Regions from separate parts of the Hydrogenophaga sp. BPS33 genome, predicted to be linked through region 1. Evidence: predicted binding sites of a transcription regulator. Region 1 holds the regulator's gene; the other holds the start of a gene.
What was found. Region 1 encodes HrcA, which represses chaperone genes, less so after heat shock. Its sites were predicted from a motif close to TTAGCACTCNNNNNNNNNGAGTGCTAA; they were not measured.

Region 1 (8,642 bases):
AGGGCCCGCAGCGCGAACTCTGGGCGTTGGCGCAGGAACTGCTGCCGCAGGCGCCTGAACCCGATGACATGACCGCGTACACCCAGGGCTTGATGGACTTGGGCGCAACCGTTTGCCTGCGCTCCAAGCCCCTATGCGACCGTTGTCCGGTTCAACCCCTCTGCCAGGCGCACGCGATCGGGCAGACGCAACGTTTCCCGGTCAAGTCACGGCGCCTGGTGCGCCGTTTCGAGAACTGGTGGCTTTTGCTGGGGCGCGATGCGAGTGCACAGGCGCCGCGCTTCTGGCTTGAGCGCCGGCCTTCCAGCGGCATCTGGGCGGGGTTGTACTGCCCGCCGGTGTACGCGGATGAAGCGGCTCTGCGGGCCGCGGTGCCCGCGGCCATGCAGGATCGGCTGGAGACCCTCGACGCCGTGGCGCACAGCCTCACGCACCGCGAGTTGCGTTTGCACCCCTTGTTGTTGGACGTCTCCCCCGAGCGGGCGCAACACCTGCCGCCAGGACAGTGGGTGGGGGCTGCTGATCTGGAGGCCCGTGGTCTGCCGGCGCCCGTCAAGTTGCTGCTGCAGGCGCTGAGCAAAACCGTCTGAGGGTCGGCAAGACCGGCTTCGCGCTGCCCGGCCGTTCGCTTATGCGTGTATCCGGCTGTCCGGGCCGGGCCACTGGTCGCTTTCGCGGTGCCGCACGCGCGTGAACCACTCGGTGGCGAACGCATAGGACAGTTGCTCGACCAGGTACACCGAGCGGTGTTGCCCGCCGGTGCAGCCGATGGCCACCGTGACGTAGCTGCGGTGGTCGCGCAGCATGTGCGGCAGCCACTGGCGCAGGAACGCGGTGATCTGCTGTTCCATCTGCTGCACGTCGGGCTGCGCCGCGAGGAACTTGGCCACCGGCCCGTCCAGGCCGGTGAGGGGTCTCAGCTCGGGCTCGTAGTGCGGGTTGGGCAGCATGCGCACGTCGAACACGTAGTCCGCGTCCATGGGAATGCCGCGCTTGAACGCGAAGGACTCGAACACCAGCGTCAACGGTGATGGTCCGGCACCGATCAATTCCTTGACCTGGCTGCGCAGGCGGGTGGGTCGGATCAGGCTGGTGTCGAGCACCAGGGCCTGCTCGCGCAACTCGCCCAGCAGTTCGCGTTCGTGTTCGATGGCTTCCGTGAGCGCTCGGTGCTGATCCCGCTCCTGTTTGAGCGAAAGCGGGTGCAGGCGGCGCGTTTCGGAAAAGCGGCGCACCAGCGTGTCGGTGGTGGCGTCGAGAAACACGGTTGTGAGCTGCACGGTGCCTCTGGTGTGCGCCTTGAGCTTTTCCAGACGGCGAGGCAGGCCTGGCAGTGACGCCGCGCTGCGCACGTCCATGGCGATCGCAATCTTGGGCGTGCCATTGGTGCGCTGCAGATCGACGAAAGATTCCAGCAACTCGGGCGGCAGGTTGTCGACGCAGTAGAAGCCGACGTCCTCGAGGGCCGTCAGCGCGACCGACTTGCCCGAGCCGGACATGCCGGTGATCAGGACGAGTTGCGTGGAGTAGGGCGTGGTCGTGTTCATGCGCGAATCGCTCAGGCCGCCAGCATTTCGCGGGCATGGGCCAGCGAAATCTCGGACTGCTCGCCGCCACCGAGCATGCGCGCGAGTTCGCGCACGCGCGCGTCTTCGGCAATCGGCGACACCGTGCTCTGCGTCTGCCGGCCATTGGCCTGCTTGCTGACCAGCAGATGGTGGTCGGCACAGGCGGCCACCTGGGGCAGGTGGGTCACGGCCAGCACCTGGCGGTCCCGTCCGAGCTGGCGCAGCAGTTGGCCCACCGTGTGGGCGACGGCGCCACCGATGCCCGAGTCGACCTCGTCGAAGATCAGCGTGGGGGCCTGGCCCAGGCGGCTGGTGACGACCGAAATGGCCAGTGCGATGCGCGAGAGCTCTCCGCCCGAAGCGACTTTGCCCACCGGCTTGGGTGTGGCGCCGGCGTGCCCCGCCACGCGGAACTCCACCTGCTCCGCGCCGTGGGCCTGCGGTTCTTCCAGTGCCACCAGCGCGACTTCGAACACGCCGCCTTGCATGCCCAGTGTCTGCATGGTGGCGGTGACGGCCTTGGAGAGTTTCGGGGCGGCCTTCTGGCGTTCCTTCGTGATCACCACCAGCGCGGCGGTGAAGGCTTTGCGGTCGGCGCGTTCGGCTTTTTGCAAGCTGTCCAGATCCAGGGCCTGGTCCACTTGGGCGAGTTCGGCCTTCCATTGCGCGTGCACCTCGGCCAGTTCTTCGGGGGCGCGGCGGTAGCGCCGCGCCAGCGACATCCACAGAGAGAGCCGCTGGTCCAGCGCTTCGAGGCTGGCGGGGTCCTGTTCGGTGTGGCGGGCGTACTGGTGCAGGGCGTGCACGGTGTCCTGTACCTGTGCCAGCGCGGCGTCGAGCGCCTCGATGGTGCTGGCAAACTGCGGCTCGATGTGCGCCTGCGCCTGCAAGGCACTGAGCGCGCGGTGGATCAGCGCGGCCGCATTCGCTTCGTCATCGTCCAGCGCGTTGGCCGCGGTCTGCGCGGCATCGAGCAAGGCTTGTGCGTGCGCCAGGCGGCCGTGCTGCGCATTGAGCTCTGCCCACTCCCCGGCCTGGGGCGCCAGTTTGTCGAGCTCGGCGATCTGCCAGGACAGACGCTCGCTTTCCTGCTGCAGCGTGTTCTGCTTTTCGGTGGCGGCATCGAGCGCCTTGCGCCGCTGCCGCCATTGCGCCCAGGCCTTGGCGGCGGGCTCGGTGTCGATGCCGGCGTAGGCGTCGAGCAGGTCGCGCACCGCGTCGGCGCGCGTGAGGCTCTGCCAGGCGTGTTGCCCGTGGATGTCGACCAGGCCATCGGCCAGGGTCTTGAGCTGGGCGATGGTGGCCGCGCTGCCGTTGATCCAGGCGCGGCTGCGCCCGTCGGTGTCGACCGTGCGGCGCAGCAGCAGGCTGTCGTCGGCCGAGAAGCCCTGTTCTTCCAGCCACGGCATGAGCGAGGCGGGTACGTCGAATTCGGCTGCGATGTCGCAGCGGGCCGTGCCTTCGCGCACCACGCCGCTGTCGGCGCGCGCGCCCAGCGCGAGTTGCAGGGCGTCGATCAGGATGGATTTGCCGGCGCCCGTCTCACCGGTCAACACACCGAAACCGGGGTCGAGTTCGAGGTCCAGCGACTCGACGATGACGAAGTCGCGCAGAACGATGCGTCGGAGGCTCATGGCAATGGGCGGTGCGGCAGGTGATGAAGGAGGCGGCCGTATTGTGCCCGGCCTTTCACCCGCCCTCGTTCCAGTGGAGCTTCTTGCGCAAGGTGTCGAAGTAACTCCAGCCCACGGGATGCAACAGGCGCAGCGCGTGCTCGGAGCGGCGCACCACGATGCGGTCGCCGTGCAGCAGGCTGGTGAGCGACTGCATGTCGAAATTGGCGCTCGCGTCGCGGCCGGAAACAATTTCCAGAGCGATCTCGCTGTGGGAAGGAATCACGACGGGACGGTTGGACAGCGTGTGCGGCGCGATCGGCACCATCACGAAACCGTCGATGCCGGGGTGCAGCAACGGGCCGCCAGCCGAGAGTGCATAGGCGGTGGAGCCGGTGGGCGACGCGATGATCAGGCCATCGGCGCGCTGGTTGGCCACGAAATGGCCGTCGACCTCCACCCGCAGCTCGATCATGCTGGCCACGCCGCCGCGGTTGACCACCACGTCGTTGAGCGCGGTGGCCTCGAAGACGCAGTGCCCGTCGCGCCAGACCGTGCCCGCCATCAGCGTGCGGGCGTCTTCGGTGAATTCACCGCGCAGCATGGGGCGCAGCGTTTCGCGGTAACAGTCGAAGGGAATGTCGGTGATGAAGCCCAGGCGCCCCTGGTTGATGCCCACCAGCGGCACGCCATAGCGCGCCAACTGACGGCCGATGCCCAGCATCGTGCCGTCGCCGCCGACCACCAGCGCCAGATCGCAGGTCTTGCCGATCGCGGGCACCGCCAGCGCGGGGTATTGGCTCAGGCCGGTGTTGGCGGCGGTTTCCTGTTCCAGCGACACGTCGCAACCTTCGTCGTGCAGGAAGTGCGCGATCTCGTCGACCGCGTTGCGGGAACCGGGTGCGTGGTACTTGCCCACGATGACGACATGCGCAAAACGCAGTGGCCGGATCGAACGGGAGGGTGCGGACCTGGCGTCCGTGGTCAGGGTCATGCGGCGCATTACAGCACAGCTTCTTTGTGGCGGAATGGCGCAAAACCCGCGTCGGCTGCGCTGCGCGCAGGCCCATCCCTCCTTAGAATGAAGCCATGTTGGATGACCGCGCCAAGTTGCTGCTGAAAGCGCTCGTCGAGCGATACATCGCCGACGGGCAGCCCGTGGGTTCGCGCACGCTGGCCAAGGCCGGTGGCATGGACCTGTCGCCGGCCACGATCCGCAACGTCATGAGCGACCTGGAGGAGCTCGGACTGATTGCCAGTCCGCACACCTCGGCCGGCCGCATTCCGACCGCGCGCGGCTATCGCCTGTTCGTCGACACCATGCTGACGGTGCGGCGTGAGAACCTCACCGGTGTGAACGAGATGGGCGGGCCGGTCATCGATGCGGGCCAGCCGCACCGGGTGATCAGCAACGCGGCGCAGATGTTGTCGAACCTCTCGCAGTTCGTGGGCGTGGTCACGGCGCCGCGGCGCGCCTCGGTGTTTCGCCATATCGAGTTCCTGAGCCTGTCCGAGCGGCGCGTGCTGGTCATCATCGTTTCGCCCGACGGCACGGTGCAGAACCGCATCATCCACACCCAGGTCAATTTCACCCAGCCGCAGTTGCTGGAGGCGGCCAACTTCCTCAATGCGCACTACCCCGGGCTCACCATGGAAGCGGTGCGCGAGCGTCTGAAAACCGAAGTGGACCGGTTGCGCGGCGAGATCGCCGATCTCATGAAGGCCGCGGTGGACATTGGCGCCGAGGGGGGCGAAGAGCAGGACGCGGTGGTGGTCTCGGGCGAGCGCAACCTGCTGTCGGTGAGCGAGTTCTCCAGCGACATGGGCAACCTGCGCCGCCTGTTCGACCTGTTCGAGCAGAAGACCCAGCTGATCCGCCTGCTCGACGTGTCGGCGCAGGCCGATGGGGTGCGCATCTACATCGGCGGCGAGAGCCAGGTCGTGCCGTACGAAGAACTCTCGGTGGTCACCGCGCCCTACGAGGTGGACGGCCAAGTGGTGGGCACGCTGGGGGTGATCGGCCCGCAGCGCATGTCGTACGAGCGCATGATCCAGATCGTCGACGTCACCTCCAAGCTGGTGGGGAATGCGTTGAGCCACCACAAGTAGGGGTGTCTGGTAGGCCGTGTTGGACTTGAACCAACGACCAAAGGATTATGAGTCCTCTGCTCTAACCAACTGAGCTAACGGCCCGAAGCGCGGAATTGTAGACGGCTTGCTTCTGCCTCCAGCACGGCCTCAAGTGCGCCGGTCGACTGCGCTGTGCACCAGCATGCCGACGACCATCGCGGCGACGAACACCAGTGTATTGGTTTCGCCCGCCGCCCCAGCCACCAGTGCCGGCCCCGGGCAGAAGCCCGCCAGGCCCCAGCCCACACGAAAGACCAGGCCGCCCACCACCAGCCTCCGGTCGATCTGCTGCGCCTTGGGCAGGTAAAGCATGCCCCCCGGCAGGTAGGTGGTGCGTTGAGTCTCCAGGGGAGGCTGGAGCATACGGCGGATGCCTGCGGGCGTTGGCCCTACTTGCGCTCGGCAATGCGCCTTGGCCCCCGATGTCCGAGTTGGAAGGCTTGCAACTGGGACTTGGCGATATGGCCGTCGAACAAGGGCGTGAGGTCGGTGACCGCTTGCAGGGCACTGTTCTCGTCGCGCTGCAGGCACAGCGCCTGGGCCAGATCGGCACGCAGGAACCACAGTGCTTCAATGCTCGGCGCGAAGCGGATGCGGTGTTCCAGTTGGGGGTTCAGCTCTGCGCCACGCACGCCCAGCACGCGCAACATCGACTTCTGGATCAGCAGCATCGCCTGCGGATCGGGCGCGCTGGCCGGCGTCTCCGCATTCGGCGAAATGATCGACGTCAAGGTGCTGAAAAAGGTTCTGACTCTTTGCATGCTTTGGGATGCCTTGCGGATCGTGCCGAATGTGCTGGGAGAGTCTTTTGAGATGCAGATTTATACCCTATGCGATAGCACTTGCGCTCGCGGAAAGCCGTGCGGCGTCAACAGGGCTTCGCTCCTGAAAATGCTGCAGTGCAAGGTATTTGGGCCTGAATTGGCGGTGCAGGCGTTCGTGCCGCCTGGTTTCACGCCGTTTTCGCCAGGGCCTTGGCCATGGTCTTGCCGAGTTCCACGCCCCATTGGTCGTAGGCGTTGATGCGCCAGATGGCCGCTTGCGTGAACACCTTGTGTTCGTACAGCGCGATCAACGCGCCCAGGCGCGCGGGGTCCAGCCGATCCAGCCACAGGATGTGGCTGGGAATGTTGCCCTCGAAACTGCGGTGTGGTGCCAGGGTCCGGGCTTCGGCGGCGCTCAGGCCTTCCTTTTGCAACATCGCCTGCGTGTCGGCCTGCGAACGGCCTCGGGCCATGGCTTCGGCCTGGGCGCGCAAGTTGAGGTTCACCACCTCGTGGTGCGTGGCGGCCATGGGCAAGGGGGTGTCTTCGTTCTCCACCCCGATGAAATCCACCGGCACCGTGTGCATGCCTTGGTGGATGAGCTGGAAATAGGCGTGTTGCCCGTCGATGCCCAGGCCGCCCCAGACGATCGGTCCGGTCGCCACGGCGGCGGGGGTGCCGTCGGTGTGGGTGCGCTTGCCGTTGGACTCCATGTCCATCTGTTGCACGAACGGCGTGAAGCGCGCCAGGCGCGAGGCATACGGCACGATGAGGTGCGTCGGCAATCTGAGGAAGTTGCGGTTCCAGATGCCGTGCAGCGCCATCTGCACGGGCAGGTTCTGCGCCAGCGGTGTGTGGCAGAAGTGCTCGTCCATCGCGCGCGCGCCCGCCAGGAACAGGCGGAAATGCTCGGCACCGATGGCGATGGCCAGCGGCAGGCCCAGCGCCGACCAGACCGAGTAGCGCCCGCCCACCCAGTCCCAGAAGAGGAACGTGCGCTCGCTGGGGTAGCCGAGCCGGGCCGCCTGCTGGGGAGAGGCGGTGATGGCCACCAGGTGCTGCGCCAGCGCATCGGCCGGGCAGCCGTTGTCGGTCAGCCAGCGTTGCGCGCTGGCGGCGTTGGTGAGCGTTTCCTGCGTGGTGAAAGTCTTGCTGGAGACGATCAGCAAGGTGCGTTTGGCGTCCAGCGTGCGCAGCACACTCCACAGCGCCCAGGCATCGGGGTTGGAGACGTAGTGCACGCGAACGCCGGGGTGGGCCAGATGGGCCAGGGCGTCGGCCGCCATGCGCGGGCCGAGGTCGGAGCCGCCGATGCCGATGTTCACCACGTCGGTGATGGCGTCGCCCGCATGGCCGCGCACCGTGCCCGCGCGCAAGGCTTCGGCGAAGTCGCAGATGCGGGCGAGTTCGCGTTGCACCTCGGCCTGTACCGCTGGACCCCAGGGGCCCGTGTGCATGGGGTCGGCGCGCAGTGCCACATGCAGCACGGGCCGGTCTTCGGTGAGGTTGATGTGTTCGCCCTTGAACATGGCGTCGCGCTGCGGGGCGACAGCGGCCTGTTCGGCCAGGTCCAGCAAGGCCTGCTGGATGGCGGGCGAGACGCGCTGGCGGCTGGCGTCGAGCTCGATGCCGGCGGCCGTGAGGGTCATGTGACTGGAACGGCCAGCGTCGGCGGCCAGCATGTCGCGCAGGTGGGTTTGGGGTGCTGCGGCCAGCGCCTGCAGTTGGGCCCAGGCGGGCAAGGAAGTCGGTGGGGTCATGTCTTGGGGTGTTCGGTCCGGGTTGGCCAGAGGTTAGACGCCAGCGGCCAGCGTGCTGGCCTCGCGCGCGAGGCGGGCCACGCGCTTCCAGTCACCATCTTGCAGCGCATCGGCCGGGGTGAGCCAGGAGCCGCCGGCCATGGCCACGTTGGGTTCGGCGAGCAGGTCGCGCAGGTTGAGCATGCTCACGCCGCCGGTGGGGCAGAAGCGCACGTCGGGCAAGGGCGCGCCCAAGGCTTTCAGCATGCTGATGCCGCCAGCCTGTGCGGAGGGGAAGAGCTTCATCAGGGTGAAGCCATGGTCGCGGGCGCGCATCACTTCGCTGGCCGTCATCACGCCCGGGATGAAGGGCAGCCGCGCCGCGCGCACGGCATCCACCAGGGCGTCGGTGCAGCCCGGCGAGAGCGCGAAGGTCGCGCCCGCATCGACCACCTGCGCTACCTCGGCGGCGCGGGTGACGGTGCCCGCGCCCAGGTGCATCTGCGGCACGGCGCGCGCGACCGCTTCGATGGCGCGCAGCGCCACGCCCGAGCGCAAGGTGATTTCCATCGCGTCGATGCCGCCTTCGAGCAGCGCATGCGCCAGGGGAATGGCCTGGGCCTCGTCGCTCAGGACGATGACCGGCAGGACACGGGTCTTGAAGCGGGGAGGGGTGAAGCAGGAGGTGGTGGTCATGAAAGGTCCATCGTCAAAGCGTTCCCAGCAACGGCGATGCGCCCAGCTCCGCCGCGCTGGCCTGTTGGCGGAACAGGCCGAACAACTCGCGCCCGCAGCCGTGCGCGTTGGCGCTGAGGTCGGGGTGGCGCA
Region 2 (8,642 bases), 2.5 Mb from region 1:
ACGGGACAGGGCCGCGACATGCTCGACGACCCCAAGGTACGGGCTGCCTACCTCGGTGAATGAAGGCGGGCGCCTTCGAAAACTACAATCATGGGTTGCGCACTTCGGTGCCCAACCCATTTTTCATTCATGAACCAAGCCCAAACCCCTGAGGCCATCGCGCCTGCACACGACGAAAACCAGCTCATCGCCGAACGCCGCGAGAAGCTCAAAGCCTTGCGCGAGGCACAGAAACAGGGGCATGGCGTGGCGTTCCCCAACGACTTCAAACCGGCGGACAAGGCCGCCGCGTTGCTGGGCATGCATGGCGATGCCACGGCCGAGACCCTGGCCGCGCAGCCGGTGCAGGCCAGCGTGGCCGGCCGCATGATGCTCAAGCGCGTGATGGGCAAGGCCAGCTTCGCGACCTTGCAAGATGCCACTGGTCGCATCCAGGTGTATGTCAGCCGCGATGCGGTGGGCGACACGGTGTACGCGGCGTTCAAACACTGGGACCTGGGCGACATCCTGGGGGTGGAGGGCACGCTCATGCGCACGCGCACGGGTGAGCTCACCATCCAGGTCTCCCATATCCGCCTGCTGACCAAGAACCTGCGGCCCTTGCCCGACAAGTTCCACGGCATCGCCGACCAGGAGATCAAGTACCGCCAGCGCTACGTCGATCTCATGATGGACGAGACCACGCGGCAGCGCTTCGCCACGCGCAGCAAGTCCTTATCCGCCATTCGCGAGTTCATGGTGGGGCACGGCTTCCTGGAAGTGGAAACGCCCATGTTGCACCCCATCCCCGGGGGCGCCAACGCCAAGCCGTTCAAGACCCACCACAACGCGCTCGACCAGGAGATGTTCCTGCGCATTGCGCCCGAGCTGTACCTCAAGCGCCTGTTGGTGGGCGGTTTCGAGCGCGTGTTCGAAATCAACCGGAACTTCCGCAACGAAGGCATCAGCGTCCGCCACAACCCCGAGTTCACCATGATGGAGTTCTACGCGGCGTACTGGAACTACCAGGACCTGATGGACTTCAACGAGCAACTCATCCGCCACGTGGTGCGCGAGGTGTGTGGCGATGGGCCGCTGACCTACCAGGGCAAGGCGGTGGATGTGATGTCGCCATTCGAGCGCTTGACGATCCGCGACGCCATCGTGAAATACACCGACGCTGGTGCCCAGGTGGACGACATGGCTTGGTTGCTCGGGCAATTGAAGAAGCTGGGCCTGTCCGAAGAGAAGCACCAGCTCTCCAGCCGCAGCCTGCCCAGTCTGCAGGTGCTGTTCTTCGAGGAGAAGGTCGAGGACAAGCTCTGGAACCCGACCTTCATCATGGACCACCCGACCGAGATCTCGCCACTGGCCCGTGCCAACGACGCGAACCCCGAGGTGACCGAGCGCTTCGAGCTTTACATCACGGGCCGTGAGTTCGGCAACGCGTTCTCGGAGTTGAACGACGCGGAAGACCAGGCCGCACGCTTCCAGGCACAGGCCTCTGCCAAGGACGGCGGTGACGAAGAGGCCATGTACTACGACGCGGACTACATTCGCGCGCTGGAGTACGGCATGCCGCCGGCCGGCGGCTGCGGCATTGGCATCGACCGCCTGATGATGCTGCTGACCGACAGCCCCAGCATCCGCGATGTGATTCTCTTTCCAGCGCTGCGCCGCGAAGTCTGAGCCCTGCTCAGAAATTCATCTTCACGATCGCTTTGCGCGGGACCTTGCGCAGGGCATCAAGGGCTTGGCGCATCCAGTCCAGGTGCGCCTGGGCGTCCTGCTGCATGTCCTGCGTGCTGTCGGGCAACAGGGCCACGACGATCTTGAACTTCAGCGTGGCGCCCACCGGCAATTGCAACGAGGGCCGCAGACCGCTGGCCACGATGCTGGTGGCGACGGACAGGGCCTGGGCATCGCGCACCGGTCCTTCCATCAGCAGCGCCAGGGTGCTGTCATCAACGCGGCTGGCAGTGTCCACGTCGCGCGCTACCGTGCGCAGCAAGGAGCCGGTGATCACCAGCGCCCGGTCCGCTTCTTCGCGGCCGTGGTGTTCCGCGAACCAGTCGTGGTTGTCCAGACTGATCAGCAGCAGCGCGGCGTGTTGCTGGTAGCGCTGAGCGCGTACCAGACTCTCGTGCAGGCGCAGCATGAAGTTGTGGCGGTTGGTCAGACCGGTGAGCGGCTCGGTCATGGCCAGGGCGCGGGCGCGGGCTTGGGCTTCGTGTTGCAGGGACGAACGTTGCAGCAGGCCATAGATCAGCAACGGGGCTTCGATCGCGGCCGCGATGACCATGCTGTACTGCGATAGAAAGCCGGAGGAGATCAGGCCGAAGTTGCGCATGACCGGCAGCGCGCCGGCGAGCAGCATGGGCAGCATGCCCAGCGCGATCCAGCGCACCCAGCGGTCGCCGGTGCGCCAGGCGGTCCAGAGCATGGCGTAGACCAGCACCATGGTCAGTGTCGACACCGCCGTCACGGCTTTCAGGCTCGCCGTCGTGGGCGATACCACGTCCCACAAGATCAGTGCCGTCAGCAGCGCCGGTGTGCCCAGGGCGGCCCGGTCGAGCCAGCGGCCGATGCGTCGGGGTTGCACCACGTGGCGCACGAACAGCAGGCCGCAGACGGCGGTCATGGGCATGAGAATGAACTCGGCCAGTCCGTTCCAGCGCGCCGAGCCTGGCCAGAGAAATTGGCCGGCGACACCCAGCGAAGCCGCAAGGGCCAGACCCAGGACGGTGGTGTAGACAGCGTAGGCCGCGAAACTGGTGTCGCGGAACACGAGCGCATTGGCCACCGCCGTGGCCGTGAGCAGCAAAGCCATGCCGAAATAGGCGCCGAGCAGAAACTGTTGATGGATGCGCAACTCGCGCAACGTGCTGTGCTTGTGGACCTGCAACGTGCCCGAAAAGGGCACGCGGGCGTGCTCGATCTGCACCCAATAGGTCACCGCGGCATCGGTGCGAGGATCGAGCGAGAACACCGGGTAGCGATCGGGAAACGCCCAATCCCGCACGGCGATGCGGTCGCCCGCGTGCTGCGCTTTCCAGCGGCCGTCGGCCAATCGGTGGTAAACGCTGATGCGGTCGGTGCCGGAGCGTGCCAACTCCAGCTCCCAAAGGGCGTGGTCGTCGCGCACCTGGACGTCGAAGCGCACCCAGAGGGCGGCGCCGTCGGACAGGGTCAATCGGTGGTCGGCGTCGCGCAGGGCAAAGGGCAGGTCTTGCTGTTGCGCTTCCACCTCCTGCACGGTGCGCTGGCCCGTCGGGTCAACCCAGTAGACGCTGCGCTGGGCCAGCGGCACGCTGTTCTGGGTGTCATCGAGCACCACGGTCGGCACGCCGGCGGCCATGGCGTGAGCGATGGGGAGCAGGGAGAGAAAAAACAGGGCGACCCAGACGGCCAGGCCGCGGGCACGACGGGTTCCGGGCATCGCGCCCTTCCACGAAAAATCGGACATGCTCCGATTGTGTCGTCTGTTACACAAGCTTTCCCCGCCAGGCTTGGCAAGGCGCGCAAAAAAGCCCCGGGGTCGGACAACCGCCGGGGCTTTCGTGACACCAGGGGAGGGGGTCAGGCGTAAGCCGCCAATGCCTTTCGCATCTTTTTCATGGCCGCCACCTCGATCTGGCGCACGCGCTCGGCGCTCACGCCGTACTCGGCCGCCAGTTCGTGCAGCGTCATGCCGCCCGAACCATCGTCATTCACCTTGAGCCAGCGCTCGCTCACGATGCGGCGCGAGCGCTCGTCGAGCTCGCTCATGGCCCGGGCCACGCCTTCCGTGGCCAGGCGGTCGCGCTGGGCCGATTCCAGCAAGGCCGTGGGTTCGTGGTTGGCGTCGGCCAGATAGGCGATCGGGCCGAAGCGGTCTTCGCCATCGTCGCTGGGGCTGGGGTCGAGCACCACGTCGCCGCCCGACAGGCGCGTTTCCATTTCGCGCACTTCCTCCGGCTTCACGCTCAGTTCGCGTGCCATCACACCCACTTCGGTGTCGGACAGCACGTCACGGTGGGTGTCGCCATCGGCCGCGTCGGCACGGAAGCTTTGTTTGCGCGAACGCAGGTTGAAGAACAGCTTGCGTTGCGCCTTGGTGGTGGCCACCTTGACCATGCGCCAATTCTTCAGGATGTATTCGTGGATCTCGGCCTTGATCCAGTGCATGGCGTAGCTCACCAGGCGCACGCCCTGATCGGGGTCGAAGCGCTTGACGGCCTTCATCAGGCCGACGTTGCCTTCCTGGATCAGGTCGCCGTGGGGCAGGCCGTAGCCCAGGTACTGGCGAGCGATCGACACCACCAGACGCAGGTGGGACATCACCAACTGGCCTGCGGCGTCCAGATCGTTGTCGTCGCGCAGGCGCCGTGCGGCTTGCTGCTCCTGCTCCAGGGTCAGCAGGGGCAAGCGGTTGACGGCGGAAATATAGGCGTCGAGGTTGCCCAGGGGGGGCACGAGCGCCCAGGGGTTCGCCACGGCGAGCGAGCCTTGGGTGGCGGTGGCAACAGGGGCGAGTGTTTGAGACATGTAGGAACCCTCCTCAGGTGTTCTGCCAAGAATATTAGCACTCTCTATGAGCGAGTGCTAAGGCGAGAGTTCCTTGCCACGGCGGCGGTGCGGCTTTTGATGGCACCCATTTTTGGACTCTTAAGTTGTCAAACGCCGTTCATTCTTGAACTTTTGCTCATTCATTTCTGAACTAGGCGTGCTTTGATTTCTGCTGGGCTTGAAGTTTCAGCTGATCAACATCGCCGTAACCTGTTGATATATTTCAATTGTTTTAGGATTCTTTGATTTTTAGCCTACTCCGTCTTGGCAAAGTTCAAGCAGATGAGGCCTTTGAAGCGCTCCTCGGCGTAAGTCGGTCACGGCGGAACTGACAGGTATGGAGTGATGAAGCCGAGCGAGGGGCTAGTTTGCATACCCACATCCGTATGGATCTCAACATGGACCTTCCTCCAGGGCATCCCACACTGTTGCGACACCCAGTCACGGAAGGACTTCCCTCCCCGTGGGAATGGTGCTCGGCTTGACTGCGATCGCGTATGCGGTAGATGGGCAAACGCTCAACTAACCAAGCTTTGAATCCTGGAACGGGCGGCAGCCGGAGCCATCGTCTGCTAGACTGAAAACGATCCAAAACGACTTTGAAGCTTCTTCTGGAGCACCAATGCCATGAACTCCGAACCGTGGGTCACCGCGATAGATGTTGCCCGGCATCTTGGCGTGGTGAAGGACACCGTTTACCGCTGGCGGGAACGCAAGGGCCTCCCTGCACACAAGATAGGTCGGTTGTGGAAATTCCAGCTCTCCGAGGTGAATGAATGGGTTCGCGGGGGCGGCGCGGCGGAAGATCAAGACCGCGAACACGAAGATGCCACTTGATATGGACAAACGCCAGCTCAGCGAGCGCGATATCTGCACAAAATTCGTTACCCCTGCGCTTGAGCAGGCGGGATGGGATATCTCCTCCCAGGTGCGTGAAGAGTTTCCGCTCACCAAGGGCCGCATCATCGTCCGTGGCAAGTTGCACACTCGCGCCCAAAACAAGCGTGCTGACTATGTGTTGTTTCATAGGCCCAACATGCCCATCGCGGTCATCGAGGCGAAAGACAACAAACACTCGCTGGGCGACGGCATGCAACAGGGCTTGGGCTACGCCGAAATGTTGCAGGTGCCCTTTGTGTTCAGCAGTAACGGCGACGGGTTCCTGTTCCACAACAAGATTGCCAAGGACGGCGTCATCGAACGGGAGCTGGCACTTCATGAACTGCCCAGTCCTGAGACGTTGTGGCATTGGTGGTCGGAGCACTTGGGCCTGAACACAGCACAGAGCGAACTAGTCTCACAGGACTACTACAGCGACGGCAGTAACAAAACCCCACGCTATTACCAGCTTCTGGCGATCAACAAGAGCGTTGAAGCTATCGCGCGTGGACAGAACCGTCTATTGCTGGTGATGGCCACCGGCACGGGCAAAACCTACACAGCCTTTCAGATCATCTGGCGTCTTTGGAAATCCAAAGCCAAGAAGCGGATTTTGTTTTTAGCCGACCGCAATATCTTGGTCGACCAGACCATGACCAACGACTTCAAGCCCTTCGGCTCGGCGATGACCAAGATCCAGAAGAGGCAGGCCAACAAGTCATATGAGATCTATCTGTCTCTGTATCAGGCAGTCACCGGCACGGAAGAAGAACGCAACATCTACAAACAGTTCAGCCGCGATTTCTTCGACCTGATCGTCATCGACGAATGCCATCGCGGCAGTGCGGCTGCAGACTCAGCCTGGCGCGAGATTCTTGAATACTTCTCGTCGGCCACCCAAATCGGCCTGACGGCCACACCCAAGGAAACCAAAGAAATCTCCAACATCGATTACTTCGGCGAACCGATTTACACCTATACCCTCCGACAGGGCATCGACGATGGCTTTCTTGCCCCCTACAAGGTGGTCCGCATTGACCTTGATAAAGACCTGACCGGCTGGCGTCCCGACAAAGGCATGCTCGACAAGCGTGGCAACGAAATTGAGGATCGCATATACAACCAGCGCGACTTTGACAAAAACCTTGTTCTGGAAAAGCGCACTGAGCTGGTGGCAAAGAAAATCAGCGACTTTTTAAAGCAGACTAATCGTTTCGACAAAACCATTGTGTTCTGCGACAACATCGATCACGCCGAGCGCATGCGTCAGGCATTGGTAAACGAAAACGCCGATTTGGCTGCACTGAACAGTAAATACGTGATGCGCATCACGGGCGATAACGAAGAAGGCAAAGCCGAACTCGATAACTTCATCTTCCCCGAATCTAAATACCCGGTCATCGCCACAACATCTAAATTGATGACCACGGGTGTGGATGCCCAGACCTGCAAAATCATCGTGCTGGATCAACGCATCCAGTCCATGACCGAGTTCAAGCAGATCATAGGCCGCGGAACGCGCATCAACGAAGACTACGACAAGTACTTCTTCACCATCATCGACTTCAAGAAGGCAACTGAACTGTTCGCCGACCCTGATTTTGATGGTGATCCGGTGCAAATATACGAACCGGCACCCGGTGAATCCCCGGTGCCACCCGACGAAATGACTGGCACTCCGGGCGACGAGGGCTTCACCTATCCACCTGCTGATGAATCGCCGTGGACAGGCGTTGCCGAGCCACACCCGGGTGAAGAAGGTAGTGGAGTTCGTCGGTATGTCGTCGCCAATGTTGAAGTCAAAGTGGCTGCCGAACGCGTGCAGTATTTCGACGCCAGCGGAAAATTGATTACCGAATCACTCAAGGACTACACCCGCAAGGCGCTGGCCAAGGAATTCAGCTCACTTGATGATTTTTTACGGCGCTGGAACAGTGCCGACAAGAAGCAGGCCGTTATCGACGAATTGGCCAATGAAGGGGTTTTCTTTGCCGCGCTGGCCGAAGAAATTGGTCGCCAGTCCGGCAAGGAGTTTGACCCCTTCGATCTGGTCTGCCACATCGCCTGGGATCAACCACCGCTTACCCGCAGAGAGCGCGCCGAGCAGGTCAAAAAGCGCGATTATTTCAATTGCTATGGCGAACAAGCGCAGCGTGTGCTGCAAGCCTTGCTGGACAAATACGCCGACGAAGGCGTCGGGCCTATCGAGGAGACACAAATCCTCACCATCGCCCCGTTCACCAGTTTCGGCACACCCATGGAAATCATCCGCGCCTTTGGCGGACTGGATCAATACCAACACGCCCTGCATGAACTCGAACAAGCGCTCTACAGCCCATCGCAGCAGCGCGCATAACAAGCACCTTTTGGAATCCATCCCATGGCTATCGGCACACTGATCAAAACCATTCAAGACATCATGCGCAAGGATGTCGGCGTTGATGGCGACGCCCAGCGCATCAGCCAGATCGTCTGGCTGCTTTTTCTGAAAATCTTTGACGACAAAGAACAGGAATGGCAACTCACCATTCCTGGCTACAAGTCGCCACTGCAAAGCCGTTTCCGCTGGAGCAACTGGGCAAAGGATGCAGAAGGTATCACTGGCGAAGAACTGATCGACTTTGTCAACAACGAACTCTTCCCCTCACTCAAGAAACTGGCCACCGTTGCTGGTGTGGCGCCGAACGGCAGAGTGGTTGGCTCGGTGTTTGAGGATGCCTACAACTACATGAAGTCTGGAACCTTGCTGCGGCAAGTGATCAACACCATCGAGGTGGACGTTGATTTCAACTCCTCGTCAGACCGCCACCTGTTCAACGATATCTACGAAAAAATCCTGGCCGACTTGCAGTCAGCAGGTAACGCCGGTGAGTACTACACACCGCGCGCAGTCACTCAGTTCATGGTCGATATTCTCAACCCCCAACTGGGCGAAAGCGTCCTCGACCCGGCTTGCGGCACCGGCGGTTTTTTGACCTGCACCATCGAACACCTCAAGAATCAGGTCAAAACAGCAGTGGACCGCAACACCCTGCAAGAGAGCATCCACGGCGTCGAGAAAAAGCCGCTGCCGCACATGCTGGCCATGACCAACCTGATGCTGCATGGCATCGATGTGCCCAGCAACATCCGGCACGACAACACCCTGAGCCGCCCGCTCAAGGACTACGGCCCGAAAGACCGCGTCGACATCATCCTCACCAACCCGCCGTTCGGCGGCATGGAAGAAGACGGTA

Region 2: a site for HrcA is predicted at 4,541-4,567, ahead of rpoH (RNA polymerase sigma factor RpoH). Genes of this name have one in related genera too.

What each region holds. Positions count from the first base shown of each region.
Region 1 covers NZ_CP044549.1:4,360,773-4,369,414, reverse strand. Annotated here, with positions in the region: gene mutY (A/G-specific adenine glycosylase) at 1-590, shown strand, start outside; gene rapZ (RNase adapter RapZ) at 630-1,547, opposite strand; gene recN (DNA repair protein RecN) at 1,559-3,202, opposite strand; gene F9K07_RS20300 (NAD kinase) at 3,258-4,175, opposite strand; gene hrcA (heat-inducible transcriptional repressor HrcA) at 4,271-5,290, shown strand; tRNA gene F9K07_RS20290 (tRNA-Ile) at 5,298-5,374, opposite strand; gene F9K07_RS20285 (DUF6691 family protein) at 5,420-5,674, opposite strand; gene F9K07_RS20280 (hypothetical protein) at 5,701-6,072, opposite strand; gene pgi (glucose-6-phosphate isomerase) at 6,264-7,835, opposite strand; gene eda (bifunctional 4-hydroxy-2-oxoglutarate aldolase/2-dehydro-3-deoxy-phosphogluconate aldolase) at 7,869-8,510, opposite strand; gene edd (phosphogluconate dehydratase) at 8,524-8,642, opposite strand, start outside.
Region 2 covers NZ_CP044549.1:1,898,163-1,906,804, forward strand. Annotated here, with positions in the region: gene F9K07_RS08945 (ABC transporter ATP-binding protein) at 1-63, shown strand, start outside; gene lysS (lysine--tRNA ligase) at 130-1,668, shown strand; gene F9K07_RS08955 (sensor domain-containing diguanylate cyclase) at 1,676-3,445, opposite strand; gene rpoH (RNA polymerase sigma factor RpoH) at 3,559-4,506, opposite strand; gene F9K07_RS08965 (helix-turn-helix domain-containing protein) at 5,155-5,364, shown strand; gene hsdR (EcoAI/FtnUII family type I restriction enzme subunit R) at 5,366-7,762, shown strand; gene F9K07_RS08975 (type I restriction-modification system subunit M) at 7,787-8,642, shown strand, end outside.